One region of the Shewanella litorisediminis genome, then DNA from elsewhere that is predicted to be linked to it. Evidence: predicted binding sites of a transcription regulator. Region 1 holds the regulator's gene; each other region holds the start of a gene.
The links. Region 1 encodes MetJ, which represses methionine synthesis genes. Its sites were predicted from a motif close to TAGACGTCTAGACGTCTA; they were not measured.

Region 1 (10,578 bases):
GGTGTCTGGCCTGTCGGCGGGCGCGGCGGCCAACAGCTTACTGGCGGTACTGATGTTTGGCGGCGATAAGCATACCGGCGAACCCTCGGGCGACCTTGAGCGTCAGCACGCCTTTGAACTGCCTGTGATGGGCATGGAAATGCTGTTCCTGTTTATGCTGTTTACCGCGCTTTACTTTAAAGGCGGCGCAGCGGCAGCGGCGCTGGCGTCACTCTCGGACGGGCTCTGGGCATCGGTGTTCTGGATTGGGGTGGTCGCCATCGGCTTTGGTGTGCCGCTGCTGATGCGTCTTAGCGGAAAACATGGTCGCAGCGTGATGGTGACAGCGGCCTGTGCCAGCCTGATTGGGGTACTTGCGCTTCGGCATTTCATCCTTTACGCCGGTCAATCTTATCTGTCCTGATTGCGCTAATCGATTAGTAGAAAAAAGCCCGCGTTTGCGGGCTTTTTTTATGATGATATCGCCGCCCTTTGTTCCGCCCTGAACTACGCTTTTATATGACTGTTGCCGGGTCAAAAATAGAAAAATCAGGGAGAACAGCATGAAGATGAAACCCATCGCAGCCTCATTGGGGCTGATACTCTGCCCATACAGTTTTGCTGCCCAGGATGTATTTGAAGCCCGCAGTGATGCCTTGGGGGGCACGGGTGTGGCGTCGGCCAGTTTGGAGGCCGCACCCTGGATGAACCCGGCGCTCCTGTCTCTGCCCGGTTATACCGAAGGGGATTTCGGGCTGCTTATTCCTGTGCTTGGGGCCGAGGTGTCTGACAAGGACAACATGACCGACAAGTTCGATACCCTCGAAGACAACTACGATGGCCTGGATGCGGCGATTAACCGCGGTGACGCAGCTGCCATCGACAGTTTTCGTCAGGCGCTGCTGGGTGATTTGCGCGGACTGGACGGCAATACCGCTTATGCCTCTGGCGGTATTGGATTCAGTTTTGCCATGCCTACCAAGGGAATAAGCTGGGGTGTGTATTACCGCAGCTACATTGATGGGATTGCCTTAGCCGATATCAGCGATGCCGATATTCAACTTTTGGAAGCCCTGGATCCGCAGGCTCCCCCGGCACTGGAAGACTTAACCTCCCAGGGACGGGTGATTGCCGGTGCCTCATCTGAACTGGCGCTTTCGGTCAGTTTGCCGTTATCCATAGTCAATATGCCCGTTACCGTAGGCCTGACCCCTAAACTGCAGCGGCTCGACAGTTTTAACTATGCCGTCAGTGCCAACAATTTCGATGCCGGTGATTTTGACAGCGACGACTATCGTAACGACGACTCAGGGTTTAATTTGGATGCCGGTATTGCCATGATGCCCATGGAAGGACTGACATTGGGGCTGGTGGGCCGGAACCTGATTGAGCGTGAGCTGGATACCATAGAGTCAGAAGGGGTCAGTGCGACATACCGGGCCGGGCCCATGGTCACCTTTGGTGCCGCGTTTCAAACTGGCAGTTGGCAGCTGAGCTCAGACCTGGACCTGATGGACAATGAGAAGTTTGTTGGGCTGGAGGGCACCAAATATTGGCGTCTGGGAGCCGAGTGGCAGGCGCTGGACTGGCTATCGCTGCGGGTGGGTTACCGTCAGGATCTCAATGACATGACGGCAGATCTTTATTCGTTCGGTACCGGCTTTCAGATAGGGTCTGGCTTTAAACTGGATTTGGCCGGCATGTGGGGAGAACAGGATACCCTGGGCGCAGTACTGCAAAGTTCCTATCACTTCTGAGTCGCAAGAGGTTTGGCATTAGCTTGCCAGCAGGGCGAGCAGCGACTTGGTCGCCAGCACCAGTGCACTGATTGAACAAAGAACCAGGGTCGCGACTCTGGTTTTTTGTTTATCGACCCGTCCCAGAAGGCGACCTGCGACCCAATAGCCGCAAAATACCGCGGGCAACAGAATGAGTGACCACTGGAGCTGTGCCGCGGTAACCAGGCCGGCAAATGCCAGAATACTCAAGGCAATCAATGAGCTGAAAATAAAAAATGCCGACAGGGCCGCTCGGAACTTGTTGGGATCTTTTCCTGCCAACAGAATCGCCATTGGCGGTCCACCAATGGCGGCTATGGTGCCAAAAACGCCGGAAACCGTGCCAGCAATAAACAGAGTCAGGCGGTTGATAGGTGCGCTGATTTTCATCAGGCTCAGCATCACGGCCAGCGCCACAATCACGGCAATGGCAAGACCCAATATGGATTGGGGTGCCATCAGCAGCAGGCCGGCACCGAGGATGCCGCCGGGAACTCGCCCCAGCAGGGCATATTGAAGACCGGCAAACTCAAGGGCGCTGCGCTCCCTGAGTAACGTAAGCAGGGCAATGGAAAAGCCCATCAGGATAACAGGGACAGGTACCAGCTCGGGCTCAACCAGATACAGCAGCGGGCTTGCAACCACGGCAAGCCCAAAACCAATCAGGCTTTGGATCAGGGCGCCACTGAAAATAATCAGCAGCGCCAACACCAGAGTGAGAGGATCGGACAACATTTACCAACTCCTGAAACGACACAAGGACCCGGCGGGGTCCTTGTGCTGGTGTGGAAGGGAGGCTTACTCCATGTCTTCCCATTCGATGCCCATCTCATCCATCAGCTTCTTGGCCTCTGAAGGGATAGAGTCGGGTTTGTCCTTGGACAGATCATCGTCGTTTGGCAGTGGCTGGCCGGTGTAGGCATGCAAAAATGCTTCACACAGCAATTCACTGTTGGTGGCGTGACGAAGGTTGTTAACCTGGCGACGGGTACGTTCGTCAGTGAGGATTTTCAACACTTTTAAAGGAATGGACACGGTGATCTTTTTCACTTGCTCATTCTTTTTGCCGTGCTCAGCATAGGGGCTGATGTAATCGCCATTCCACTCAGTCATTGACTCACCTGATTTATTCCAAAATTCGCAGCAGATTTTAAACCCTTACAAACTACAGTCAAATTATTGCTGCGAAATCACCCCAAACATCAATAGATTTTCTTACGTTTAGACGTCTAAACGTCTTGATGCCTATTGACCTGTCGACAGTGCTTAGGTAAATTTAGCCGTCCAGACATCTTTATTTCCGTGCGGTAACATCGGAGGAGTACAGAATGACACAGCGCAAAGCAGCCACCATCGCGGTGCGTCAAGGCATAGAGAGCGACACCCAGCACGGTGCCGTGGTTCCTCCCATCTATTTATCGACCAATTATTCCTTCGATGGTCACAAGAATCCGCGTAAATTCGACTACAGCCGCTCGGGTAACCCGACCCGCTGTATTCTGGGCGAGGCTCTGGCAGAACTGGAGCAGGGTGCGACCGGCGTTATTACGTGCACCGGCATGGCCGCCATTACTCTGGTGACCAGCCTCCTGGGGCCGGACGATCTCCTGGTCGTGCCCCACGATTGTTACGGTGGCAGCTATCGCCTCTTTACCAACCTCGCCAAAAAAGGCGCCTTTAAGCTGGCGGTAGTGGACCAGACTGACGAGGCTGCGCTCGCGCAGGCCATAGCCCAAAAGCCGCGCATGGTGTGGCTCGAAACCCCATCCAACCCACTGCTGCGGGTGCTGGATATTCAGGCCATCAGTGACGCCAGCCACAAGGTCGGCGCCCTGGTGGTGGTGGACAACACCTTCCTGTCACCGATTTTGCAGCAACCCTTGCTGCTGGGCGCCGATATAGTGATCCACTCCACCACCAAGTACATCAACGGTCACAGCGATGTGGTGGGCGGCGCCGTCATTGCCAAAGATGCCGAGCTTGGGGAGACCCTGCATTGGTGGTCCAACACCCTGGGCCTTACTGGCAGCGCCTTTGACAGCTATCTTACCCTGCGTGGCATTCGTACCCTCGGCGTGCGGGTACGTGAGCATCAATCCAATGCCCAGCGCATAGTGGAAGTACTGAAAAACAGCCCCCAGGTGAGCAAGGTGTATTACCCGGGCCTTGCCGACCACCCGGGCCACGACATTGCCGCGCGGCAACAAAAAGGCTTTGGCGCTATGCTGAGTTTTGAACTGGTGGGCGGAGAAAAAGAAGTGGTGGCCTTCCTCGAAGCCTTACAGCACTTCAGTGTGGCCGAAAGCCTGGGCGGCGTGGAGTCGCTGGTGGCCGTGCCCGCCACCATGACCCACAGGGCCATGGTGCCAGAAGCCCGCGCCGAGGCCGGAATTAAAGACACCCTGCTGCGCCTGTCGGTGGGGATTGAAGATGCAGAAGATTTGGTGGCCGATATCAAAGCCGGCCTGGCTGCCGTAGCAGCCTGTTGAATAGGAGTCAGTGATGGCGCGTTGTCATTTGCATAAGTTTGGTGGCTCCAGTCTGGCCGATGCCGATTGTTACCGCCGCGTGGCCCATATCCTGTTGACTCAGGGACACAGCGACGACCTGGTGGTGGTGTCCGCCGCCGGTAAAACCACCAACTTTTTGTATAAGCTGCTTTCGCTGCGTGATGCCAAAGCGCTGTGGCAGGAAGAGTTACAGGTACTGATAAGTTATCAGCAAAACCTGATTGAGCAGTTACTGAGTGCCGAGCAGGCCCGTTATCTGCGTGAGCGTCTGTCCACCGATAAGGCTCAGCTGGTCAGCCTCTTATCACTGGATACCCTGAACGATTACCAGACCAGCCATGTGGTGAGCTTTGGTGAGCGTTGGTCTGCCAGGCTGATGGCGGCGCTGTTGCGTGAATCCGGCGTGGCAGCAAGCCATGTGGATGCCTGCAGCATACTGGTGGCCGATGAAGGGGCTGTGCCCAATATCCGTGAGCAGGAATCCCGTGCAAAAGTGGCGGCCATGCTGGCCGAACATGAAAACGAACGCATCGTTATCACGGGGTTTATCTGCGCAAACCCCGCCGGTGAAACCCTGCTGCTCGGTCGCAACGGCTCAGACTTTTCCGCCACCCTGATTGCCAGTCTGGCGGATATCGAACGGGTCACCATTTGGACCGATGTGGAAGGGGTGTTCAACGCCGACCCGAACAAGATTAATGATGCCAAGCTGCTCAAGAGCATGTCCCTGGCTGAGGCAGACCGTCTGGCACGTCTGGGTTCGCCTGTGCTGCACAGCCGTACTCTGCAGCCACTGTTTAATACTCAGGTGAGCATGGCGGTGCGCTCAAGCTATGCGCCCCACACCGACTTCACTTTGGTTGCCCCAACCAGCTCTCAGGCCAGTGCCCCCGTGGTGACTAACCTCTGCGAAGTGGCGCTCTTTAGCCTCACAACCCAGGGCGACGCCGATGACCTGGTGGCGGCGCTGTCTGCCTCGGGCTTAACACCGCTGGCAAATTGGCAGGGTTCCCGTGGAGGGGTGGAGCTGGCGTATACCCCGGAAAATCTTAAGCAGGTAAGTGCCTTTTTAAAAGCTAACTCAGAGGCGTATGCGCTGGGTGAAGTGACTGTAAGCGATGATTTTGGTCTGGTGGCATTGGTGAGTGCCGATGCTGTGCTTTATCGCAGGAGCTTTGCCCGGCTGCTCAGTCGCGAAGCCAAACCCCTGTATCAGGACGGTCTGAGTTTGGTGACTCTGGTACCCAAGTCACAGGTAAACCTGCTGACGCAAAAGGTGCATCGCCGCTGCGCCGGGCCGCGCAAACGTATCGGGGTTATCCTCCTTGGCGTGGGCAATATCGGCGAAGCCTGGGTCAGCCTGTTTCGCCGGGCGCAAAGCAGTTTGTGCCGTGAACTCGAAGCCCGTATTGAACTGGTGGGGTTGGTCAGTTCATCCCGCGCCTACATCAATAATACCGGTGTGCACCTGGATAACTGGAAAACCGAGTTTGAGGAGTACGCCACCGACTGGCAGTACGAGCAGTTGTTCGATGCCTTGTCGACGCTCAATTGCGATGAGCTGGTTGCGCTGGATATCAGTGCCAGTGCCAGCCTGACACTCCAATACCCTGAATTCTTTGCCCGTGGCATACATGTGGTCAGCGCAAACAAGCTGGCAGGCTCAGGCCCCTTGCCCTTTTATCGCGATCTCAAGCAGCAACTGGGTAACCGTCGACTCTATTGGCGCTACAACGCCAGCTGTGGTGCCGGTTTGCCTGTGCAGCATGCGCTCAACGATTTGCACAACAGTGGTGACAGCGTTGAGGCCGTGGGGGGGATTTTTTCCGGTACGCTTTGTTGGCTTTTTGAGCACTATGACGGCCAGCGTCCGTTCTCGGAATTGGTGATTGAGGCCCGTGGTCTTGGAATCACTGAGCCGGATCCCCGGGACGATCTTTCTGGTCGCGATATGCAGCGTAAGCTGCTCATCCTTGCGCGGGAAATCGGCCTGGATTTGGAGCTGGATGATATTGAGGTGGAGTCCCCTGTGCCCCAGCATCTGGCGGAGCTGCCGCTGGATGAGTTTCTTGCCCGCATTGATGAACTCGATACCCCCATGGCAGAAGCACTGGCCGCTGCAGCGGCCGAGGGCAAGGTGCTGCGCTATATCGCAGCACTGGACAGAGCCGGTGGTCAACTGACGGCCCGCGTAGGTTTGCAGTGGGTTGATAGGGCTCACCCTTATGCCAATCTCACCCCGGGTGATAATGTGTTTGTGATCCGCAGTACTTTCTATCAGGGTAATCCCTTGATTATTCGAGGGCCAGGCGCTGGCCGTGAGGTAACTGCCGCAGCTGTTCAGTCAGATCTGGTGCAGATCTGTCGGGATCTCTTACAGGAATGATTTTGTAACATATTGAATAACAGGGACTCTTTTGAGTCCCTGTGTTTTTTCCGCCTTCTGTTCGCGAAAAGGACAAGATCGGGCCATTTTTTAACTTGACTTAGGGACGGGAATCTCTAGTATATGGCCATATAGACGTCCAAACGTCCATTTAAAGAATTGAGGGAGTTATCAATGGCATTTCATCACGCACAACACGCAAACTCACTGAACCAGAATCTGGCTGAGGTTGGCGATATCAATGTGTCATTCGAATTTTTCCCACCCTCAACCCCTGAAATGGAACAGATCCTGTGGAACTCTATCCGCCGCCTCGAACCGCTGAATCCCAAGTTTGTGTCTGTGACCTATGGTGCCAACTCCGGCGTGCGTGACCGCACTCATGGTGTAATCGAGCGTATCCAGCAAGAAACCCAACTGGTTGCCGCCCCGCACCTGACCCTGGTGGATGCCAGCGACGAAGAGCTGTTGTCTCTGGCCAAAAACTACTGGAATCAGGGAATTCGCAATATTGTTGCACTGCGTGGTGATTTGCCTGCCGGCAGCCCCAAACCAACCCGTTTTGCTGCCGATCTGGTGCGTTTGCTGAAGAGTGTTGCCGACTTTGATATTTCGGTGGCGGCTTACCCTGAAGTGCATCCTGAGGCCGCCAATGCCCAGGCGGATTTGGTGAATCTCAAGCGTAAAATCGATGCCGGTGCCAACCGTGCCATCACCCAGTTTTTCTTCGACGTAGAGTCCTATCTGCGCTTCCGCGATCGCTGCGTGGCCGCAGGCATCGATGTGGAAATCGTACCGGGTATTCTGCCGGTGACCAACTTTACCCAGCTCAAGCGCTTCGCCGCCATGACCAATGTGAGCATTCCGGGGTGGTTGCACCGCCAGTTTGAGGGATTGGAAAATGACGCCGCCACCCGTCAGTTGGTGGGTGCAAACGTGGCCATCGATATGGTGAAGGTACTGGCCCGTGAAGGGGTGAAGGACTTCCACTTCTACACCCTGAACCGTGCCGAACTCAGTTACGCCATTTGTCATACCCTGGGGGTACGTCCCAGGCAGGACTGATTTTCACCCGAAACAGGCCAGGCAGGGCTCCTTTTTGAAGGAGCCCTTTTGGTTTTTGGCGGTGCTTACGCTAAGGTTTTAGGTGCTGAGGTTTTAGGGTGATGGACAAGGAGGCCAAACACCATGAACGATAAAATCCGTTTGCTCGAGCAGCAGCTTCCCATGGATGTGGTTAAGCTGATAATCTCGTTATCCATTATTGTTGCTTTATTTTTCTTGCAGTTGCGACCAGATAATCCATCAGGGGTTTTGCTGTGGAGTGCGGTGCTCATTTATGCGCTTCTCTCCCTTGGCAGCCTCTTGTATCGGTTGCAGACCTTGAAGCATTGCTACCGCCAGCGACCTTGAATGACTAACCCCAACCAGTGCCCTCTTTGCCAGAACAACAATGACTGTGCCGTGCAAAACGGTAAGTCCATTGACACGTGCTGGTGTCTGGGCGCTCCTTTTCCCAAGCAATTACCCGAAGTCATGTCTTCGTGCCTGTGCCAGCGCTGCGCCGAGAGACTTGCCAAAGTCGAGAAATTGGGCTTAAAACAGGTGAAGTAGCGGAGTTGGCCGTACCGCAATCACCGGAGCCGGAGCCCGCTATGTTGAAAAAATTCCTTATCCTGATGTTGCTGCTGATAGCCGCCCCCTTTATCGCGGCACTGTTTATCAAGTCGGATTATGAGGTCAGTGTCAGCCGCACCATCGACCGTCCGGTTGACGAAGTCTTCGACTACATCAGACTGTTAAAACATCAGGATGAATTCAGCGTCTGGGCCAGGATGGATCCCAACATGCAGCAGCATTTTACCGGCACCGATGGCGAGCCCGGTTTTGTCAGTGCCTGGGAGAGCAGCAATCCGCAAGTGGGCAAAGGCGAGCAGGAAATCATGGCCATGGTGCCCGGCAAACGCATTGACTATGCCCTGAGATTTATCGAGCCCTTTGCCTCCAATGACAAGGCTTATCTCATCACTGAGCCCATTGAAGATGGCAGTACCCTGGTAACCTGGGGCTTTGTTGGCCATATGGCTTACCCCATGAACCTGCTCATTCCCCTGATGGATGTAGAGTCCTTAATCCTGAAAGACCTGGATAGCGGCCTTGCCAATTTAAAACAGATACTGGAGCGGCCACCGACGCCTGTGCCTGAATGATTCTGGCTTTCCAATTGTTAACTATTCGTTGTAATCTGGTCGCTGCGCTTACCCGGGTTCGGGTGTGAGAAGAACAAGATAAATAAGAAGAAAAGCATCGACGAGGTTTGAATGGAAGCTGTATCTGAATTAGTAAAATCGCTCAATAGCCTGGTGTGGGGGATTCCCATGCTGGTCATGATCCTCGGCGTCGGCCTTTACCTGTCATTGGGGCTCAAGCTGTTGCCCATCCTTAAGCTTGGCAAGGGCTTCAGGTTACTGTGGTCGGGTCGAACTCCCGGTCAGGGCAAAGAGGTGAAAGGTGACGTCAGTCCTTTCAACGCCTTGATGACCTCGCTCTCCGCCACCATAGGCACGGGTAACATCGCCGGGGTGGCCACCGCCATCTTTGTGGGCGGACCCGGGGCGCTGTTCTGGATGTGGTGTACCGCCCTGGTGGGCATGGCCACCAAATATTCTGAAGCCGTGCTGGCGGTGCGTTATCGCGAAGTAGATGCAAAGGGCAACTATATCGGTGGCCCCATGTATTACATCAAGAATGGTCTTGGCAGCAAATGGACCTGGCTTGGTACCGCGTTTGCGCTGTTCGGTTCCTTCGCCGGTTTTGGCATAGGCAACACAGTGCAGGCCAACTCGGTGGCATCGGCGCTCACCAGCAACTTCGGTGTGCCTGCCTGGGTGTCGGGCGTGGTGATGATGGTACTGGTGGGCCTGGTGCTGATGGGTGGCATTAAGCGCATCGCCATCGTGGCGGGTAAGCTGGTTCCCCTGATGACCATTTTTTACATTACCGCCGGCCTTGCCGTGTTGGTGGTGTATGCCAGTGAAATCCCAGCCGCCTTTAGTTTGATTATCTCCAGCGCCTTCAGCCCTGTGGCTGCGCAGGGGGGCTTTGCCGGTGCCGCTGTGATGGTGGCTATCCAGATGGGGGTTGCCCGCGGCGTATTCTCCAACGAGGCGGGTCTTGGCAGTGCGCCTATTGCCCATGCTGCGGCGCAAACCAAGAGCCCGGTTACTCAGGGCCTGGTGGGTATGCTGGGTACCTTTATCGACACCATCATAGTCTGCAGCATCACCGGCCTTGCCATCGTGGTGTCGGGCGCCTGGACCTCCGGTGAAAATGGTGCGGCGCTCACCTCTTATGCCTTCTCCCATGCGCTGCCAATCGGCGACTACATAGTAGCCATCGCGCTGGCGATTTTCGCCTTTACCACCATCCTTGGCTGGAGTGTGTACAGCGAAAAATGCGTCCAGTATCTGCTGGGGGTGAAGGCGGTGATGCCGTTTCGCTTGATTTGGACCCTGGTGGTGCCCCTGGGTGCCATGGGTTCACTGGACTTTGTGTGGCTTCTGGCCGATACCCTCAATGCCATGATGGCCATTCCCAACCTGATTGCGCTGGCGCTGCTGAGCCCTGTGGTATTCAAGTTGACCCGGGAGTTCTTCTCAAGCAGTGATGAGGCAAGCCCTAAATCTGTAGAAGTGGAGTAACTGCGCAGGCCAGGGGCCGAGGCAGCCCATGTACCTGGCGGGCTGTTCGTTCGCCAGGTTTACTGGTTAACAAGGGGGAGGCAATGCGACTGGGGTCGCGCTCTTGAGTCAGGAAGAATGGGTCAGTAAGAATGAGTCAGGAAGAAGTGCCTTGGGCATCACTCAGGGATCACCATCAGGGACTCGCAGAACTGGTCGCCACGGCCTGCCAAACCCGGCTCGAA
Region 2 (10,578 bases), 410 kb from region 1:
CCGGTCAGACCGGTGGCAGCTAAGCTGCCACCTTGCTCGCGTCAGTATTAACCCAGCAGCTCTTCGGCGGCAGCAACCACCTTGTCGACGGTGAAGCCGAACATTTCGAACAACTGATTGGCTGGCGCTGACTCGCCGAAGCTGGTCATGCCGATGATGCGGCCATTGAGGCCCACATACTTATACCAGTAATCGGCAATACCCGCTTCCACTGCCACACGTTTTGTGACGCTGGCAGGCAGAACCGTTTCTTTGTAAGCCGCATCCTGCTTATCGAACACGTCGGTAGATGGCATTGACACCACACGCACCTGCTTGCCCTTGGCGGTCAGTTCGGCCTGGGCCTTCACTGCCAGCTCAACTTCAGAACCGGTGGCGATGATGATGAGCTCAGGCGCAGCAGCGCTGTCGACCAGCACGTAGCCACCCTTGGCGACATTGGCCAGCTGCTCGGCGCTGCGTGGCATTTGCGCCAGGTTCTGACGGGAGAAAATCAGCGAGGTTGGGCCGTCTTTACGCTCGATGGCGTATTTCCAGGCCACGGCAGATTCAACCTGATCACATGGGCGCCAGGTGCTCATGTTTGGAGTCACACGCAAAGAAGCCATTTGCTCAACCGGCTGGTGAGTCGGGCCGTCTTCGCCCAGACCGATTGAGTCGTGGGTGTAAACCTGGATGTTCTGCACCTTCATCAGGGCAGCCATACGCATGGCGTTACGGGCATATTCCATAAACATCAGGAAGGTGGCGCCGTATGGCACAAAGCCACCGTGCAGGGCGATACCGTTGATGATGGCGGTCATACCGAACTCACGCACACCGTAGTGCAGGTAGTTACCGCTGGCGTCGTCACCTGTGATGGACTTGGAGGCTGAGTACATGGTCAGGTTGGATGGGGCCAGGTCGGCACTGCCGCCGAGGAATTCAGGCAGCATGGCACCAAAGGCTTCGAGAGCGTTTTGTGAGGCTTTACGGGAAGCGATATTGGCAGGGTTGTTCTGCAGCTTCTCGATGTAAGCCTGAGCTTCTGTGCCGAAGTTGGCAGGCAGTTCGCCCTTCACGCGGCGCTGGTATTCAGCGGCCAGCTCTGGGTAAGCAGCGGCATAGGCAGCAAATTTTTCGCCCCAGGCTTTCTCAGCGGCGATACCGGCTTCTTTGGCATCCCACTGGGCATAAATATCAGCTGGGATAACGAATGGGTCGTGCTTCCAGCCCAGGAATTCACGGGCAGCAGCGATTTCAGCATCGCCCAGTGGCGCGCCGTGGCAGTCGTGTGAACCGGACTTGTTTGGCGAGCCGTAGCCAATGATGGTTTTACAGCAGATAAGGGTTGGACGTGGGTCAGCCTTGGCAGCCTTAATGGCAGCATCGATGGCGTCGCTGTCGTGACCGTCAACACCGGCAATCACGTGCCAGCCGTAAGATTCGAAACGCTTTGGCGTGTCGTCAGTAAACCAGCCTTCAACGTGACCGTCGATGGAGATGCCGTTGTCATCCCAGAAGGCAATCAGTTTGCCCAGACCCAGGGTGCCTGCCAGAGAGCAAGCCTCGTGGGAGATACCTTCCATCAAGCAACCGTCGCCCATGAACACATAGGTGTAGTGGTCAACGATGTCGTGACCGTCACGGTTGAACTGAGCAGCCAGCACTTTCTCGGCAATGGCCATACCCACACCGTTGGTGATGCCCTGCCCCAGAGGACCTGTGGTGGTTTCGATACCAGGGGCATAACCGTACTCAGGGTGGCCTGGGGTGCGTGAGTGCAGCTGACGGAATTGCTTAAGATCTTCAATAGACAGGTCATAACCGGCCAGATGCAGCAGCGAGTAGTGCAGCATGGAGCCGTGGCCATTGGAGAGGATGAAACGGTCGCGATCGGCCCACTGTGGATTGGTGGGGTTGTGCTTCAGATGACCGCGCCAAAGGACTTCGGCAATATCTGCCATCCCCATTGGGGCACCGGGGTGACCGGAGTTGGCCTTTTGAACGGCGTCCATGCTGAGTGCGCGGATAGCGTTGGCGAGTTCTTTACGAGACATGCTCTCTCCTGCTTGTATTGAGGCTTTTCGGGCAATTGTGGGCACATATTTTCCCTTAACAGGGCTTGTGGACGCAAATTTAAATTTCCATATTGACGGCTGGCAAAACCAGTGAGGCGCTATCGGGGGCTTCTTTCGCTGGTCGCATACAAAAACACATGGAAGAAACCACAGCACACCAGGCCTTTATCACCCTGAATTTGTTAAAGTAATTGATTTTCTCTATAAAACAGTCCCCTCACCCAGTCCTATCTTGGTCACAATTGGCACTAAATTTTCTGATCCGGGGGATGATCGTGAACGTAATTTCAACTAAAATGGCCGTCTAGATGTAGATGCTTCTACACGTTTAACGCTTAAAAAGTCGAGATATTCCAAACATGGCAAAACACTTGTTTACCTCTGAGTCGGTCTCAGAAGGTCATCCCGATAAAATTGCAGACCAGATTTCCGATGCTGTGCTTGATGCAATCCTGGAGCAGGATCCCAAGGCCCGCGTAGCGTGCGAAACCTACGTGAAAACCGGTATGGTGATGGTGGGTGGCGAAATCACTACCTCTGCCTGGGTCGATATCGAAGAACTGACCCGTAAAACCGTACGCGAAATCGGCTATGTGCATTCTGACATGGGCTTCGATGCCGATTCCTGCGCGGTACTGAGTGCCATCGGTAAGCAGTCTCCTGACATCAACCAGGGTGTTGACCGTGCCGATCCACGTGAACAGGGCGCCGGTGACCAGGGTCTGATGTTCGGCTACGCCAGCAACGAAACCGACGTGCTGATGCCAGCCCCTATCACTTACGCTCACGCACTGGTTAAGCGTCAGTCAGAAGTCCGTAAAGACGGCACCCTGTCCTGGCTGCGCCCCGACGCCAAGTCTCAGGTCACCTTCGCCTACGACGAAGGCAAGATTGTGGGTATTGATGCCATCGTACTTTCTACCCAGCACTGTGACTCTGTGTCTCAGTCTGATCTGGTGGAAGGCGTGATGGAAACCATCATCAAGCCTGTGGTACCTGCCCAGTGGCTGAACAAGGACACCAAGTTCTTTATCAACCCAACCGGTCGTTTCGTTATCGGTGGCCCTATGGGTGACTGTGGTCTGACTGGCCGCAAGATCATCGTTGACACCTACGGCGGCATGGCCCGTCACGGTGGTGGCGCCTTCTCCGGTAAAGACCCATCCAAGGTTGACCGTTCTGCTGCCTATGCCGCCCGCTATGTTGCCAAAAACATTGTGGCCGCGGGTCTCGCTGACCGCTGTGAAATCCAGGTGTCCTACGCCATCGGTGTAGCCGAGCCAACGTCTATCAGCATCGAGACCTTCGGTACCGGTAAGCTGCCGGAAGATAAGCTGATTGCCCTGGTACGCCAGCACTTCGACCTGCGCCCATATGGCCTGACCGAAATGCTGAACCTGGCACGTCCTATCTATCAGGCCACTGCCGCTTACGGTCACTTTGGCCGTAACGAGTTCCCTTGGGAACAAACCAACAAGGCCGAAGCGCTGCGCGCAGACGCGGGTCTGTAATCAGACGCTCGCCCATGAAAAAAACCGCCGCAAGGCGGTTTTTTTATGTCTGGCTCAACCCCTGAATGCATCACGCCAGCGCGGCACGAGGCAATTCAGCCGTTGGCTGTGGTCTACCCGTGGCTGTGGTCTACCCGTCGCTGTGGTCGACTAGTAGCTGTGGTCGACTAGTAGCAGTGGTCAAAGTGCGCCGCCTGCACCAATAAAAACCCCAACTGGCTTTCTGGCACGGCTTCCAGCTTCAAAGGCTCCAGAGTGCCACCCGGCGTGATGTCCCATTGCCAAGCGGTACTGGCAGCATGAAGGGCACCACAATGCACATGACCTTCGGGTACTTGCAGCCAATAAGCCTCAGGCTCCCCGCCCCGAAAGGCCTTAACCTCGACGCCCCCATGTACACAGAGGCTGTAACCGAGACGCAATCTGTCCCAGGCACTGAGAGAATGTTGTTGGTAAGGCATTAACAGCTGTTGGATATGTTGCATGGTGTCAGATGGTGTCCAAATCGTTAGGGGTTATTTTGCCATGATTGAGCGCATATTCCATTGCCTGGGCTTGTGGCAATGCCCTGGCATACAACCACCCCTGAACATAATCCACACCCGCATCACCGACGAAGCTTGCCTCCGAGGGCGTTTCAACCCCCTCGGCCACCAGCTGGAACCCCAGGGATTTACACAGCTGGCAAATTTGCCGGTAAAGCACCCTACCCTGATCGGTATCGGTTTTGCCAAGGATGCTCCGATCAAGCTTGATGCCATCCACGGAGATCTGGGTCAAGAGACTGAGACTGGAAAATCCCGTGCCGAAGTCATCCAGCAAGAATCGGAACCCCAACGTCTGCAATTGGGCAATGGCGCGGTTAATGCCTTGCAGATCCCGCATAAATGCCCGCTCGAGGATTTCCACTTCGACCTGATGGGCAAATTCCCCCAGGGTGGTGCGCAGCCTGTCGAGCATAAGCACATCGTTTAAGTTGTTGGGATCGAGGTTAATACTCACCTTGGGTGAAAAGCCGGCCGCCTGCCAGCGCCGCAAATCCTCCGCCACCGTAGTTATCACAAAGCGGTCTATCACGTGGGAGTAACCCGCCCGCTGGAAGTTATCAATAAACCAGGGGCCCTTTATGTTGCCGTCGGCATCCTTAAGCCTCAAAAGCGCCTCGAAACCAACCACTTCCTGCCCGGGCAGCTTGAGCTTTGGTTGATAGTGCACCAGAAGTTCACCGCTCAGCACCTCGCGAACCGTACGCTCCAGACTGCGACTGGCGGCGAGGGATTCAGACTGATTACGACTATATTGACGCTCGGACATGCGCTCAATATCCGTTTGTAATTCAGTGCGTTTGATAAGTTCACGGTCGTATTGATTGGCATCGGCGAAGGCACTGTATTTCCGAATAAATGGCCGATAGATGAATACCCCGACCACGACCAGTAACAGCTGCAGCACCACGACGGCAAAACCGCCGGATGCAATCCAGCCATTTAAAAACAGAGGTGTCACCCAGGGAAAGGGTTTGCCATCAAAACTCAAAAGTCCGGCGGAAATCACTGACCAGGCAATGAGCACATTCAGGCAGGGCAGCAGAACAAAGGGGATGGCAAGGCGCAGGTTAAAGACCACTGGTAAACCGTAAATCAGGATTTCATTGATGTTTACCACCGAGAAAGGCACCGCAATTTTGGCCAGGTGCCGGCTCTGCTCGTCGCGGCTTTCCAAAAAGATGGCAATCAGCAGCGGAATGGTGGCACCACTGCCTCCAAGTAAAACAAAGAGATCCATAAATGCGCTGAAGGTCAGGTTGGGCGCCAGGAATTGCAGCCCATTATCATCGCCAATCAGCAGCAGGAAGGCATTATCGCCATGTACACCAAAACACCAGAGTATGTGTGTCAGCAGTACCCGGAAAATGATTTGCCCAAGCGGGCCCAGTTCACCCACGGCATCCACCATGGGCGAGATCCCGAGCAGCAACAGCATACTCATGGCCTTGAGGATCAAAAACACCAGGGTGAAGGTCAGCACCATGGGAATAATCAGGTTCAGGTGCTGGCTCAGGTAAGCACTGATTTCGGCACTTCTGACCAGATGCAGCTGGGGGAACTTTAAGAATGGCCGCATTACGTAGGCAGCCAATATTGGGGTAATCACCATCCTCGGGTCCCCAAGCACCTCCACCAGATAATCGCTGAACACCAGTCCACCGCTGCTGTGCACATGGAGCGAAAAGACAATGCATAACGACAGAGTGGCACAGGCCACCGCAGAAATATCCAGATACTTGGCAAAGTGATACGACAGCGACAGCATAGCCAGCAAAGGGAAAAGCCGCCCGAGCGTATCACTTATCCCCTCAAACCAATGAAAAGCATCGGATCCCGACAACTCAGGAGCCAGCGCAGTGGCAAGTACAGGGAAGAGCGCCAGGAGCGCATTGATAAGCAGAAACGGTAACAGCGCAATAAAGGACTCGCGCACCGCCAACAGAAAGCTGCGATCAAACAACTGAAAATTTACCTGCATAGGCTGCCGTACAATATGACTGCTCGTTAAATTAACTTAACCCATAAACCGCAGGTGCGACAGTCCGTGCAGGAAAAGCGCATTAAAGGCGCTGCAGCAAGTAAAATCCCCTTCCGTCATCCTCGAAAAAGTCCACCACCTCCATGCCGGCGCGCTTCACATGCACGTTCAGCGAATGCTGATTCTCCTGTGCAATAAAGGTAAACAAGGATGAGTACCGCCCCATTGAAAGCGTCAACACCTTGTCAAACAAAGCCCCGAAAATCCCTTTGCCGCGGTAGCGGCTATCCACCCACACAGGACCATAACAGCCTGGCGCCGGGCGTTTCCCGGCGCGGCCTCGTGTCGAAGTGTTAGACTGCTGATGGCTGCCAAGTAGCTGATAAAGCTTGCGATAAAAAGACTGCCCCTGATAAAAGCCTTCATCAGCAACAATGGCGTATGCCACTATTTGCCCCGCGTCATCCGCCACCACCACCAGATGATCCGCAATAAGGGATGTGAATTCCCGACGCCCATTAAGCTGAGCCTCAAGGCGAGAATCATCATTGCCAAGCTCATCCCGGCCAAAACGCTGTTCAAGCCTTACCAACTGGTCAATGTCATCGGGGCTTGCCTGCCGTATCTGCATCAGAACTTCTCCTTTGGAAAGCAGTCATTATACTGGGAGTTAGACCGATGAAAGCCAACAATCAAAATCAGCCATTAATTTGCGGTTCCTGCGGTTCCTGACCACACTGTAAGACAGTTCCCAGCGAAAGGTGCTGCCCTTTATGTTGCCTGAAACCATCAATCCCCATGCCAGCCTGCTGGAGTCCGACAGCCCCCAGGTCAACCTTGTGCGTTGGATGCATCAGTGTGAGCTCATCAAGCGCTACTACGAAGCCGACTATGTGTTTGTCGTGCAAAAGGTATCCCTTGGTTTCGAAGTACTGGTGAGTGCCATCGCCAGCCTGCCGCACTTCACCTCGGGGCAAATGTTTGACCGGGACACACCGCTGTTTCTGGATTTGGTCAATGCCATGCCCGATGGTGTGTCACTGGATTTATCCAAATACCACGCCGGAGACTTACCCAACGATTTTGACAGCTGCCTTGGGCTGCTCGCCAGGCCCATCCTCTGGCCCGATGGCTCAATTTTTGGCTGTTTGTGCGTGCTTTCCCACAAGCGGGTAGAAAACCAGAGCATTAACAGCCTGATGCTGGAGCCATTTCAAATCCTGTTGCAGCAAGATCTCGCCCTGCTGTGCCAAAGCCACCGGGTGGAATCACTGTCCATGCGGGATAGGGAAACCGGCATGCTAAACCACTATGGTTTTATCATGATGGCGCCAAGACAGTTGAATCTTGGCCGCCGCTTCGGAGCCCATGCCGGCATTTTGTTTTTTGAGTTGCAACAACAAAGCCCCGATGCAGAGCTCAACGAAAAGCATCACCGGCTGCTTGGTGGCATCATACAGCACACCATTCGCACCGCCGATATTGCCGCGCACTACAGCGAAACCCTGTTTGTAGTGCTGGCGTTTTTGGACAATGAGCGGGATCTTAACCATATAGTGCAGCGGGTTGAACGCCAGCTGGCCCAGCAGGAACCCAGTCTCAAGCTGGATTACAGCTTCCGGTTTTTCGCGCCGGACTCAGGCAGTAAGCTCGGCCCCATGCTGATGTTGGCCAAAGAAAACCTGCAATCCTGGCAGCGAGAGCAAAAGGCAAGAGCCGCAGAAATCCCATTGACGGCCACCACCCAATAGCCCGGTTGGCACCCCGGGCTGGCTTTTTCAGTGATTCGCGACTAACGTATTATGGAATAACAACAATTACATCAATGAATACCCTATGTCAGAATCTGTATCCTGGTTATTGGATTCCCCCCACACTGCTATCGATGAATCCCGATGGCAGCATTTGACGCAGCTGTTGTGTCAGCTGTTTAAAGCCAGTGCCTGCGCCATAGTGCAGTATCAGTTTGGCGACGCCAAAATCCTTACCCTGAAACAACCTAAAAACGTTGGCCTGACCCTTGGCGCCGCTGAGTCCATAGACAATCTCAAGCAGCGGCTGGCCAATACCGAATTGCCCGAAGAAGGCATTTGGCAGCAGGGGTTGATTGAGTTTCCGCTGAACTGGCCCGGTGGCAGCCCCTTCGGCGCTGTGCTGCTGGTGTGTGACAAGTTGCCCCCCAACATCGACAGCGGTCGGACGTTGGCAGAACCCATGTTGTCACTGATAGAAAGTGAGTTAACGTTATTCCGCCAGGCCAGCCGCCTGGAGCGTATGTCGCTTCAGGATGAATCCACACAAATGCTCAATGACAATGGTTTTAACCTGATGGCCCCGAGGCAGCTGAACCTGAGTCGGCGCTTGGGATCCCACGCCGGTCTGGTGGTGATGGAAAACGGCACCCAGTATGACGCCGAAGAGTCGCAGGAAAAGCTGCGAGCCCTGGCACAGGTGGTATTTGAAAACCTTCGTGAGGCCGACGTGGCCGCCCGTATAGGGGAACAAATTGTGCTGCTGGCCTTTGTCGACAGCGAAGCCAACCTGGACTCCCTGGTGACCCGGCTGCACAAACAATTCAGCCGTAAACTGGAAGACCAGCGGGTGATGACGGGGCACAAGTTTTTCACCCCGGACTCCCATCTTGAACTGGCGCCCATGCTCGCTGAAGTAAGGGATGAGCTGGACAAGACCCGCAGCCGCCTGTATCCCAAGCCCCAGAGCAGTGACGAAGCACAGACACCTCCAGAAGCTTAAGCGCCTAGAGGCAGCCTGACAGGTTACCCCCTCAGGCGCTTGATTGTCCCCTGGCCCACTCGATGGCGAGCACTACCGGGAAAGGGGACATAAACACCAATCCCAGCCCCAACAAGACTGACGTCCACAGCATGCCACTGACTTGCTCCGTCAGGTCTGTACCCAGATGCAGCCAAACCACGCCCAGAACCATGGTCAGACCAAGCCAATGCAGGATTTTCAGAAATTTCATTACACTTTTCATCTGTTCCACCACATAATCGCCCCAGAATGGCGGCATGCCGACGTCGCCCGTCAAAGTACAGTATGGAAACCCGCATGATCAAGAAATTTGCCCTGCTGGCCGGCGCACTGGCGCTGGTGGGCTGCCAATCATCCCCATCCTCTCACGCTGATACCGTGAATTTGCTCGGAACCTGGCTAATAGAACAGGTTAACGATCACCCTGTTATCGACTATAGCCCCGCAAAACTGGTGTTCGAAGAAGGCAACAAACTTCATGGCAACAACAGCTGCAATAACTTTTTTGGCAGCTTTGAACTCCAGGGCAATCAGCTGCTGCTTAGCCCGTCGGGCACGACCCGCAAGGCCTGTGTCGATGCCTTGATGGATCAGGAAGCCAGGGTAGCCGACGCCCTCCCCAAGGTGAGATCGCTGGCACAAGGCGAGGGTAAATTGCGCCTGTTCGACAGTGAAGGCAAGCTGCTGCTGATTTTAAGCCGCCTCTGAGCGCTCTTTGCCACATAGCCAAGGATTGACTGGCAGCCTGCGTCCTCACTATCAATAAGAAGCCCGGCCAAAGCGGGGCTTTTTTATGACTCAGCGGCTCAGGTAATCATGCCTCTTCCCTTGCCTGCGCCATCTCGGCGCTGGTTTCCATGTCGGCGTTGTAGTGGGCAATATCTATCTCACCCTCTGAGCGTGCAATCACTGTGGTAGCCACCAGGTCACCGGACACATTGACCACGGTGCGGGCCATGTCCAGTATCCGGTCGATACCGGCAATAATGGCCACCCCTTCAAGGGGCAAGCCCACCGTGGTGAGTACCAGCGTCAGCATGACAAGCCCTGCTCCGGGTACACCGGCAGTACCGATTGATGCCAGGGTCGCTGTCAGTACTATGGTGAGGTAATCCACCCAGGTTAAGTCCACCCCAAATGCCTGCGCCACAAAGAGTGCCGTCACGCCCTGATACAGGGCCGTCCCATCCATATTGATGGTGGTGCCAAGGGGCAACACAAAACTGGAAATCTTTTTGTTTACGCCCAGATACTCGCTGGCGCACTTCATGCTGGCCGGCAGGGTGCCTGCACTGCTTGAGGTGGTAAAGGCCACCGCCATGGCATTGCTAATGCCCTTGAAAAACTGGATGGGATTAAGCCCTGCCACCAGTTTAAGCACCAACGAATAAAAGCCCAGAATATGCAGGGCACAGCCCAGATACACGGCAACAATCACCTTAATCAGCGGCAGCAGCATATCAATGCCATACTCGCCCGCCACCCAGGCCATCAGGCCAAATACGCCATAGGGCGCAAGCTTCATCACCATGTCGGTGAGTTTGTACATGGCTTCCGCGAGGCTCTCAAACACCTTGATGGCAGGCTTGCCATGGTCACCAATCAGTACCAGGGCCACACCCAGGGCCACGGCAAACACAATCACCTGCAAAATCTGACCACTGGCCAGCGCCGCCACCGGATTGGTGGGCACTATGTTAATCAGG
Region 3 (10,578 bases), 550 kb from region 1:
CCGCCACCGGCGCACTTGCGCAAACTCAGGAGCTGTCACTGTTTGGCACGCCTTTCTCGTTTGAATTGCCGTCGGGGTGGAAATTGGCTGCCACCGAGGAAAGGACCGACATGGTGAGTGCTGAATTTGTGCCGGTCCAGGAAAACCTCAATCAATGGGGCGGGCTTATTTGTGTTCAAAGCTTTAAATTGAGTGATGATTCTCCCGCTCCGGAGGCCTTTCTGGATGGCCTGGCCAGGCAGTATCGGGGCAGCTGCGAGGGCGAAGTCACCTACGAAAAGTTGGGCGACGTTGATACCGACGGACATCCCGGTTTTCACGGTATTCTGGGTTGCAGTCGCATGCCCAATCAGCATGCCTCCCTTGAAGAGTCGCGCCCCTTTTTCACCAAGCCCGAAGGTGAGGTGGGTTATTACCGGGTGGTGAGCGGCCCCGGGCAGCTGGTGCTCATGCATAAATCCATGAGAGGCGATGTGTTTGCGGGGCAGAATATTCCGCTGACGTCGGCCAATCACAGCGAATTTATTGCCTCTGTTTTGCCCTTGCGCCTCAACTGAACGGCCACTCGTGCGAGACAAAGGCTTAGACTTTTATACGTTTAGACGTCTATAATGCGCGGCCGTCCATGAGTGACGGCCTCTTTATTGTCAGCCCTTTGGGTGCCCGCATTGGCGGGAGAATCGGGAAGTCGGTGTAAATCCGACACTGCCCCCGCAACGGTAATGATGCCTGGCATCTAAGTCCGGAGACCGGCCCAAATAAGGTATTGTCGTGGATTTCGGTGGGCAGATCCTTGACTGCGACAGCTTTTGGCATGTCGATGACCCATGCCCCGTTTCCCTTGATGGAGTGTAAGGAAAATGGGTACCAAACCTTCTTTGATTTCATTGGCGCTGGCCACAAGCCTGCTGTCATCTTTCGCCTCAGCACAGGCTCCTGTGGATGAACATCTGGTGGTCATTGGCCGTCAGGCCGATACCCCCCTCAATATTGCCGCCAATGTAGCGGTTATTACGGCCGAAGATATCGCCTTGAGCGGCGCGACCAGCCTTGCCGGATTGCTGCGCGGCCAGAGTGCCATACAAATAAGTGACAGCGGCACCGGGCCGGTATTCGCCATGCGCGGTTTTGGCGCTGGCCAGGCTGCCAACAACACCCTGGTGCTGGTGGATGGCCGCCGTCTCAACAATATTGATATTGCCGCTCCCAGCCTCAATGCCGTGTCATTGAGTCAGATTGAGCGTATCGAAGTGCTTTCTGGCAGCGCCGGTGTGCTCTATGGCGATCAGGCCGTTGGCGGCGTCATCAATATCATTACCAGGCGCAGTCAGGAAAGCACCGGCGGCGCCTCGCTCACTGGCGGCAGTTTCAGCACCCTTGGCACTGCCATGGATTTTTCGGCGGCGCTGAATGAGCGCTGGAATCTCTTTGTGGGTGGCAACTTCGATAAGAGCGATAACTACCGTGACCATGCCGTCAGCGAGTCAGGCTCTGTGCTGGGCCGCCTTGAATACCGTGGCGATGGGCAGCGCTTTTTTGCAGAAGCGTCCTATTACGATGATGACCGCGAACTTGCAGGTTCTCTCTCCGCAGAGGAACTCGACGCCAATCCCCGTCAGGCAAACGCCGCCAACAGCAGCGACTATCAGCATAATCTGACCAAGGCCGGCCGACTGGGATATGAGCACAACCTGACCGAACATTGGACATTGGCCGCGGATCTGGATGCCAGTGATACTCAGGTCAATTACATCAGCTGGGGCGGTGCGGGTGAAACCGAGCGCCAACTCATCAGCCTTTCTCCCAAAGCGATTGGCCGCTACCAGACTGACGATGGCGAACTCAAGCTGGTAACAGGTTTGGACCTGTCACGAGGCGAATCTGAATTTACCTCGGCTTATATGGAACGCGGCAACACCCAGGAACTCTGGGCCGCTTTTGCCCAGGCGTCGGTGCCTTTGACCAAGTCTCTGAGTTATGTGGTGGGTGGCCGCTACGCCGAAGTTCAGGACGATATTCGCGATCAAAATACCTTTCCACAGGGTGGCAAGCTGGATAATGACGCCCATGCGCTTGAGCTTGGCTTGAACTACCGTCCACTGCAGGGACACAGACTCTACCTGCGCGCTGAAGATAACTTCCGTTTTGCCAAGGTGGATGAGCAGGCCTACACCAGCCAGGATAGCCTAAAGCCTCAAACCGGTCGCAGCTATGAAGCAGGCTGGGACTATCAGGGCGCTCAGCAGGCATTGCGCCTGAGCCTCTACCGTTTAAGCCTGGAAGATGAAATCGTGTTTGACCCCAGCGCCGACACGCCCGTGGGTGGCTATTTCCCGGGGGCCAACATCAACGCCGATGAGTCGCGCCGATATGGTGCCATGTTGGATTGGGACTGGCAGCTGAACGATGCCATCAGCCTGGGCGCCGACTACCAGTATACTGATGCCGAATTTACCGCAGGTCTCAATGAGGGTAAGGCGCTGTCATGGGTCGCCAAACACAGCGGCCGTATGTATGTCTCTACCCAGTTTGCCGAGCATTGGTCGGCGTACGTGGATGCTGCCTACACGGGTGAGCGTTTTGTGGAAGGGGACAACGCCAATGTGGGCGAGCAGCTCGATTCTTTTTGGCTGACCAATGCCGCAGTCAGTTTCCGTAAGGATGCCCTGAGTGCCACCCTGAGAGTGGATAACCTGTTCGATGAAGCGTATGCCGCATCGGGTTTCTACAGTGACTGGGGCAATGGTTATTACCCCGGTGAAGGGCGCAAGGTGAGCCTGACGCTGGGGCTGAGATACTGATAAGCCACTGAAATTGAAAAGCCGGACTTGTGTCCGGCTTTTTTTTGGGCGATAACAGACGGATTAGTCCGGGGAGTACAAAGTGCGTATCCTGTCAGTCTTGTTCGTCCTGTTGTTTTTGTCTGCCTGCGGTGGGCCACAATTGCCCTTTCTGGGCAACAATGCCCGCATATTGGCTTTCGGTGACAGCCTAACCTTTGGGGTTGGCGCGCGTGAGGGGATGGATTACCCGGCGCACCTTGCCCGTTTGTGCGGCTGCGAAGTGATTAATGCCGGCGTATCGGGGGAAACCACAGCCCAGGGGCTGACGCGGATCGGGGAATTGCTCGATGAGACCCAACCGGATTTGCTCATCTTGATGGAAGGTGGCAACGATATCCTCAGAAATCAAGATAAAGCACAGCTTAAGCGCAATTTGGAAGCTATGATTAGGGAAGCTCAGGGAAGGCAGGTGCCTGTGCTCCTGATTGCCGTGCCAGACCGAAAGGTGTTTTTATCTCCATTACCCTTGTATCAGGAACTGGCTGAGCAATTTTCTCTGCCACTGCTTGAGGATACGCTGCCGCAGCTGCTGTCACAAAGCGCCATGAAATCGGACACAGTTCATTTAAATGACGCCGGATATCAGCTTTTAGCTGAAGAAATTTACCAGCTCGCGAGGGAGAGTGGAGCCTTTTGAGGCTGCTCCCCGAAAAATGCTGAAACGGACGGAAATCAGCTTGACCATGGGCAGGATTTTATGGGTAAATTCCCCGGTAATAACAGCCAGGGCGGGTTTATTGCTAAGGCCAAACTTGAGTCCCTTTTTGATTGCCCGGACAAAAATAGGTTAGTTTCATGACTGAGCTTGAGCATCAGGTTTTTTCTCAAATCAGGGCGATCATCGCCAATGAAGAGCAGGTATTAGGCCGCAGGGGGATCCTTATTCCACTGAAAAAGGCCATCCTTGCCGACGGCGATGTGCGTAATGTGGTGGATATTGTCTCCAGCGATCCGGCGCTTGCGGCGCATTTATTGTGGCGAAGCACCACGGCTCACGTGGGCGGAACCGCCAATAACACTAAAAACCGCAGCTTGAAGGATGCGCTTATCCGTTTGGGGCAGGTGAACATTTATCGCTACGCGTTCAGCTTTTATTTGAAAGAGCGCCTCGATGAGCTGCCGCAGCCTTATAAGAAGCTGGTACTGGGATACTGGCGCCTGACCGAAAGCATTGCCGCATCTGCGGTGGACAGCCTTAAAGATCTGGTAAGCAACAATATTGACCCGGACGAAGTACAAACCCTGGCACTCTTCAGCGTGTTCGGACAGATGATTGCTCTGACAGCCTTTGCGTATCTCAATGCCGAATCGGAAGAGTCATTCCCCTTGGGCATTATCAAGCAAATCATAGATACCCAGCAGCAAACCCTGACACTGGAAGCCTTTGACTCACTTGGGCTCGATGAAGAACTCAAAGAAGAGTTTATGATTGCCCACAACCTGCGCCAGACCCGCAACCCCAACTCAGCCGGCTTGGTGTTGCGCAGGGTATTGTCGATGCGCGGTTTGCTGCTTAATCCCCTATGAGTTCACAGAACAACATATAAAAACGCCTGCAATTGCAGGCGTTTTTTATATGAATAATTTCGGGTGTGGGCGGTTTAACAGACGAACTTACTGTGACTGGCGGGCCAAGCCTTCTGCTGCCACCAGTTCGAGATAGCGTTGTATTTGGCGGGAGTTGGCACTGCCACGGCGATAGGCACCAAACAAGGGGCGCTTCAGCCCTTCGGCTCCGAGACGCAAACTGCTCAGGCTCAGACCCTGTGCTTCACTGATGGACCAGCTGGGCAGGGCGGCAATGCCATCCTGGCAGGCGATGCGCTGAAACAGTACCGAGGTCAGATCGCAGCTCTTCTGTACTCCGGGCACCACGCCGGCAGGCTCCAGAAACAGTCGGAACAGGTCCAGACGTTCCAGTGGCACCGGGTAGCTGATGATGGGCAAGCCTTCCAGATCTTTCGGCAGTACCTGGCTCTTGCTCGCCAGCGGGTGCTCTTTGGCAACCACCAGGCGCACCTCAAAATCAAACAGATGCTGATAGGCCAGTTGATGCCCGGGTACGGGATCGGATGTCAGTACTATGTCCAGCTCACCGGACTCCAGCGCATTGAGTGAGTCGAACAGGTGACGGCTGGACAAGTCCAAATCCGCATTCGGATATTCAGTCCTGAAGGCTTCCATCACCGGCATCAGCCAACGAAAACAGCTGTGACACTCGATGCCGACCTTGAGCAAATGGGCATCGGTTTCCAGGCCTTTCTTCAATACAAACTCGGTTTCCATCACCCGAGGCAGAATTTCTTCTGCCAGATTCAGCAGTTTGGCGCCTTCCTGAGTAAAAGACAGGGGCTTACTTTTTCTCACGAACACAGGGGAGTTGATGCGGGTTTCCAGCTCTTTAATCTGATGAGACAGGGCTGACTGGGTCACAAAACGCTTTTTGGCCGCGGCCGCAAGGCTGCCACTCTCTTTCAGTGCCATCAGGGTTCGAAGGTGTCTTAGCTCTATCATCTCTACTCCACATGAAGTTTGTTCATGTTGCCCGTGAACGCAATTCGTTTGCTTGCCAGAAGACTACCACAATAAACTTCTAGACGTCCAGACGCCTATTAAAAATTGTTTAACAGGTGTTCCTCTTTGAAATGTGCTCATATTAAACCAACAAGGTATACAATATGCAATTAAATAGTCTTGGCTTCCCACGAATAGGCCGTCGCCGTGAGCTGAAATTCGCCCTCGAACAATACTGGCGTGGAGAGTTGTCCCAGCATGAGCTGCTCGCGCAGGCCAAGGCATTGCGTCAGACCCATTGGCAGTGGCAGGCCGACGCTGGCGTTGAACGTTTGCCCGTGGGGGACTTTGCTTATTACGATCAGGTGCTGACCCTGGCGGCGACCCTGAATGCCATTCCTGTTCGCCATCGCGATGGTGACAAGGTTGATTTGGATACCCTGTTCAGGGTTGCCCGAGGCCGTGCGCCAAGTGGTAAAGCGGCCGCCGCAGCGGAAATGACCAAGTATTTCAACACCAACTATCACTACATAGTGCCAGAGCTTCACGCCAACCAAGCCTTCTCCATTGCCTGGACCCAGCTGTTTGATGAAGTCGAAGAAGTAAAAGCACTGGGCTACGATCCCAAACCCTGCATTCTCGGGCCCGTGTCTTTCCTGTATTTGTCTAAGGCCTACGGCAGTGAGTTTGATAAGTTAAGCCTGCTGCCCCAGCTGCTGGGGGCTTATGTTGAGCTGCTTGCTCGCTTTGCCGCCCAGGGCGTGACCTGGATACAGATTGAAGAGCCCGTGTTGGCACTCGATCTTGACGCAGACTGGCTGGCGGCGTTTTCAACCGCATATCAGGCCTTTACCTGCGTGTCGGTTAAGCTGATGCTGACCAGCTACTATGGCTCAGTAGCCCACCATGCCGGGATTATTCAGGCGCTGCCGGTGGCCGGCTTGCACCTGGACCTGGTGTCGGCCCCCGAGCAGCTAGACGTATTTCTGCCCAGGCTTGGACAGCAGCAGGTGCTGAGCCTGGGCCTCGTCAACGGCCGTAACGTGTGGGCCGCAGATCTGGATTTGATTGCTGAGCGCATTGCCCCGGTGGCAAGAGACCTTGGTGAACGCCTGTGGCTGGCGACCTCCTGCTCGCTGCTGCACACACCGGTGGACCTTGATGTCGAAACGGCCCTTAAGCCTGAACTCAAGCGCCAGCTTGCCTTTGCCAAACAAAAGCTGCTGGAACTGAGAAGCCTCAATACCCTGCTCACTGTGCCCAACGGCGCTGAGGCTGCCGCTATTGCCACCGAGTGCGTGGCCCGCCGCGCCGAACGTGCCCAGGCCGCCGATGCCGCCGTTGCTGCGCGCCTTGCTGCGCTTTCCTGCGCGGATTATGAGCGTCAAAGTGCGTTTCCGGTTCGTCAGCAACAGCAGCAACAGCGGCTTAAATTGCCACTCTTGCCTACCACCACCATAGGCTCCTTTCCCCAGACGCCAGCTATCCGCGCCCTGAGAAGCCGTGCCCGTAAAGGTGAAATCAGCGCCCTCGAGTACGACAACCAGCTTAAGCAGGTGTGCCGCGATACCATCGACCGCCAATTAAAGCTTGGTATCGATGTGCTGGTCCACGGTGAAGCCGAGCGTAACGACATGGTGGAGTATTTTGGGGAGCAGCTCGACGGCGTTGGCTTTACCAAAAATGGTTGGGTGCAGAGTTATGGCAGCCGCTGCGTGAAACCGCCTCTGATTTACGGTGATGTGTCGCGTCCAAAACCTATGACGCTGGACTGGGCTGAGTACGCCCAGAGCCTTACGGATAAGCCGGTGAAAGGCATGCTGACCGGGCCTGTGACCATTCTGCACTGGTCTTTCGCCCGGGAAGATATCAGCCGCGAAACCATCTGCAAGGAGATTGCGCTGGCTATTCGCGATGAAGTGGCGGATCTGGAGCGGGCGGGCATCGCCATTATCCAGATTGATGAGCCGGCCTTCCGGGAAGGGCTGCCGCTGCGCCGCGGCGACTGGCAGACGTATCTCGACTGGGCGGTGGACTCCTTTAAGCTCAGCGCTGCCTGCGTGCGGGATGACACCCAAATTCACACCCACATGTGCTACAGCGAGTTTAACGACACCATAGCTGCCATTGCCGCCATGGATGCCGATGTGATCACCATCGAGACCAGCCGCTCGGCCATGGAGCTGCTGCGGGCCTTCGAAGACTTTGAGTATCCGGCCGAGATTGGCCCGGGCGTGTACGATATCCACTCGCCCAACACGCCGGACGTGGAGGCCATGGTGGCGCTGATGGAAAGGGCGGCCAAGCGGATTCCGCTCAAGCAGCTTTGGGTAAACCCGGACTGCGGCCTCAAGACGCGCACCTGGGATGAGGTGGAGCCAGCACTTCGTAACATGGTGGATGCCTCCCGCGAGCTGCGTCGACGCCTTGGATGAATCCTTACCCGTGAAATCAGGGACTATACTGAGGGAACATCATCGGGGTTGCAGCTTAATGCGGCACCCTCGCCTTAAGGAGGCTTGCCATGAATCATGTCTACAAGATAATTGAAGTCACAGGTTCCTCTACCCTCAGCAGCGATGACGCGATTCGTAATGCGGTGTCTGCGGCGGCGCAGTCACTGCATCATTTGCGTTGGTTCGAGGTTGTTGAAACCCGCGGTCACCTTGAGGCAGGTGTGATAGCCCATTGGCAGGTGACAGTGAAAATCGGGTTTACGCTGGACACGCCTTAGGCGTCCCGGGGCATGCCTTTTTCGATGGCGCGCACCAAGCGCGCCGTCTTGCGGCTCTCTTCAGTCAGGCCACTTTGCTGACGCTTGATGGCCCAATGTATATGTTCGGCTACCATCTCATCCACGTCTTCATCCCTGAGGCGCGCGTGTAAGGCGTTCAGGATATCGGGGCTTGCCGGGGCATTCCCCAGCGCCACAGCGATGTTTCTCAGCCACCTTTTATGGCCAATACGGCGAATGGCACTGCCTTCGGTTTGGCGTAAAAAGCTTTGCTCATCCCAGGCAAACAGCGTAAGCAGCGACGGCAACTTGAGTGGCTGCCGGGTTTGAAAGTCGGCTTCGCTGGAAAGCGGCGAGCCACTGTTGACCGGGCAGGCCAGCTGACAATCATCGCAGCCATAGATGCGATTACCCATCAATGGGCGGAATTCTTCCGGGATAGCGCCCTGAAGCTCGATGGTGAGATAGGAAATACAGCGTTTGCCATCGACTACATAGGGCGCGACTATGGCATCGGTTGGGCAGCTTTTGATGCACGCCACGCAGGTGCCACAATCGTTGGCGATGGGAATGTCTATGGGCAGCGGCAGGTTAACCAGCAGTTCTCCCAAAAAGAACCAGCTGCCAGCCTGATGATTAAGAATAAGCGAGTGCTTGCCGGTCCAGCCAAGGCCTGCTTTTTCAGCCAGCGGCCGCTCAAGAATGGGGGCAGAGTCGACAAAAGGGCGAAAGTTTGACGACGCAAAGCCACGTTCGTCAAGCCAGGCATCGATTTGCTCGCCGAGCTTTTTCAATCGGTTGCGTATGAGCTTGTGATAGTCGCGGCCACCGGCGTAGCGGGAAATATAGCCAAGATTGGGATCGCGCAGGTTTGCGGCAAATCCGGCGTTCTCGGGTAGGTAATCCATGCGCGCTGCGATAACCCTGATGGTGCCGGGGTGCAGCTCCTGCGCTCGGGTACGCATCAGGCCGTGGCTTTCCATATAGGCCATCTCACCGTGATACCCCTTGGCCAGCCAGTCAAGGAATCGGGGCTCTTCGGCCGATAAATCAGTGTCCGTGATCCCCAGCCCCGAAAAGCCGAGTGCTTTGCCCCAGTCTTTGATTAGCCGGGCAAGGTCGCTGAGTTGGGCGTGAGAGGGGGTTGAAGTCATTGGCTTAAGCAGATAGTCAATCTCGGGCGGATAGTAGCAGTTTTTGCCGTCAGCGTCAGGCAAAGCTTTGCTGGTCTGTCTGCGTTTTGGCCGCTATGCTGGAGTTAAACCGGCTGGCGTTGAGGTTAAGGAATGCATCGATTGGGCTATACATGCTATTTGCTGCTTACTGCCCTGCTGTGTTTTTCGTTGATGGCAAAAGGAGAAGCGGCAGACCCCACTGCTCCGATAAGGCTGCGCCTGTTGACGGAACCCTTGCCACCACTGAGTTACCTTGAAGGTGAGAAGGCCACGGGTTATGCGGTGGAGTTGGTTGAGCATTTAAAGGCCCGGCTGAATGAAGGGGCCAACATAGAGGTATTGCCCTGGGCCAGGGCCTACAGTGTGGCGTCTCAGCTCCCCAATATATTACTGTTTTCCACAGCGCTCAGAGATTCGAGGCGCAGTCAGTTTGATTTTGTGGGGCCTATCGCGACCGCGAGGATTAAGGTGTACAAGCTGGCGACAGATACCGACATACCCACAAGCCTGGATGCGGCTGCTGAGTATGGCAGTTTGGGGGTATATCGGGGTTCGCCTTCTGAACGGATCCTCAAAAAAAGCGGGGTAAAAAACGTTGAAGTATCCAGCTACCCGTTGCAGTCCCTGAGGCAACTGCTGGCAGGAAGAGTTCGCTACTGGTGTCAGGCGGATTTGGCCGTCAGTATGTTGCTGAGTCAGGCCGGTACAACAGAGTTTGCGATTACCCCGTTGTTTGAATTGGAGAGGGTGGAGCTTTATCTTGCGTTTTCGCGTGGCACACCTGCATTGACGGTGCAGCAATGGCATCAGGCGCTCGCTGACTTTCAGGAAGAGGGCGGTTTTGCCGAGCTCTATGAGCGGTGGTTCAACATGCCGGTAGAAAATACTCAGAGCCACATTCTCTGGCATTTGACGCCGGAAGATTAATCCTCTTTCTCTACCCGGTTACGGCCATTGTGTTTTGCGCGGTACAGCGCATGATCGGCCCGGTTAAGGAAACTGGAAAAGTTTTTATCCCGACTGCTGTCCAAAGTGGCAACACCGGCACTGATGCTCATACCAAGGCCGGGAGCAACCTCTGACAAATCCGTGGTTTCTATGGTTAACCGCAGGCGTTCGGCAATTTCCACGGCCTGCTCCAGGGTAGTGTGTGGCAGCAGCGCCAGAAATTCTTCCCCCCCGATACGGCCGACCAAATCGCCTTTACGCATTTGCCCAACGCTGCTTTGAGCCATGGCTATCAGTACCTTATCACCAACATCATGGCCGAAATGGTCATTGATTTTTTTGAAATGGTCGGCATCAAACAGGA

Region 2: a site for MetJ is predicted at 2,358-2,375, ahead of metK (methionine adenosyltransferase). Genes of this name have one in related genera too.
Region 3: a site for MetJ is predicted at 5,430-5,447, ahead of metE (5-methyltetrahydropteroyltriglutamate--homocysteine S-methyltransferase). Genes of this name have one in related genera too.

What each region holds. Positions count from the first base shown of each region.
Region 1 is NZ_CP069213.1:3,663,945-3,674,522, reverse strand. It holds gene nrfD (NrfD/PsrC family molybdoenzyme membrane anchor subunit) at 1-403, shown strand, start outside; gene JQC75_RS16260 (conjugal transfer protein TraF) at 543-1,736, shown strand; gene JQC75_RS16255 (sulfite exporter TauE/SafE family protein) at 1,755-2,492, opposite strand; gene metJ (met regulon transcriptional regulator MetJ) at 2,556-2,870, opposite strand; gene metB (cystathionine gamma-synthase) at 3,086-4,246, shown strand; gene JQC75_RS16240 (bifunctional aspartate kinase/homoserine dehydrogenase II) at 4,260-6,653, shown strand; gene metF (methylenetetrahydrofolate reductase) at 6,828-7,718, shown strand; gene JQC75_RS16230 (hypothetical protein) at 7,842-8,066, shown strand; gene JQC75_RS16225 (cysteine-rich CWC family protein) at 8,067-8,267, shown strand; gene JQC75_RS16220 (SRPBCC family protein) at 8,309-8,863, shown strand; gene JQC75_RS16215 (alanine/glycine:cation symporter family protein) at 8,975-10,354, shown strand.
Region 2 is NZ_CP069213.1:3,249,383-3,259,960, forward strand. It holds gene tkt (transketolase) at 48-2,039, opposite strand; gene metK (methionine adenosyltransferase) at 2,420-3,571, shown strand; gene JQC75_RS14300 (hypothetical protein) at 3,739-4,056, opposite strand; gene JQC75_RS14305 (EAL domain-containing protein) at 4,061-6,097, opposite strand; gene JQC75_RS14310 (GNAT family N-acetyltransferase) at 6,180-6,728, opposite strand; gene JQC75_RS14315 (GGDEF domain-containing protein) at 6,871-7,848, shown strand; gene JQC75_RS14320 (GGDEF domain-containing protein) at 7,934-8,851, shown strand; gene JQC75_RS14325 (hypothetical protein) at 8,883-9,083, opposite strand; gene JQC75_RS14330 (META domain-containing protein) at 9,170-9,580, shown strand; gene JQC75_RS14335 (dicarboxylate/amino acid:cation symporter) at 9,687-10,578, opposite strand, start outside.
Region 3 is NZ_CP069213.1:3,112,400-3,122,977, reverse strand. It holds gene JQC75_RS13725 (hypothetical protein) at 1-557, shown strand, start outside; cobalamin riboswitch at 642-772, shown strand; gene JQC75_RS13720 (TonB-dependent receptor) at 861-2,801, shown strand; gene JQC75_RS13715 (GDSL-type esterase/lipase family protein) at 2,884-3,480, shown strand; gene JQC75_RS13710 (HDOD domain-containing protein) at 3,639-4,370, shown strand; gene JQC75_RS13705 (LysR family transcriptional regulator) at 4,458-5,357, opposite strand; gene metE (5-methyltetrahydropteroyltriglutamate--homocysteine S-methyltransferase) at 5,522-7,792, shown strand; gene JQC75_RS13695 (dodecin) at 7,882-8,091, shown strand; gene queG (tRNA epoxyqueuosine(34) reductase QueG) at 8,088-9,245, opposite strand; gene JQC75_RS13685 (substrate-binding periplasmic protein) at 9,387-10,193, shown strand; gene JQC75_RS13680 (GGDEF domain-containing protein) at 10,190-10,578, opposite strand, start outside.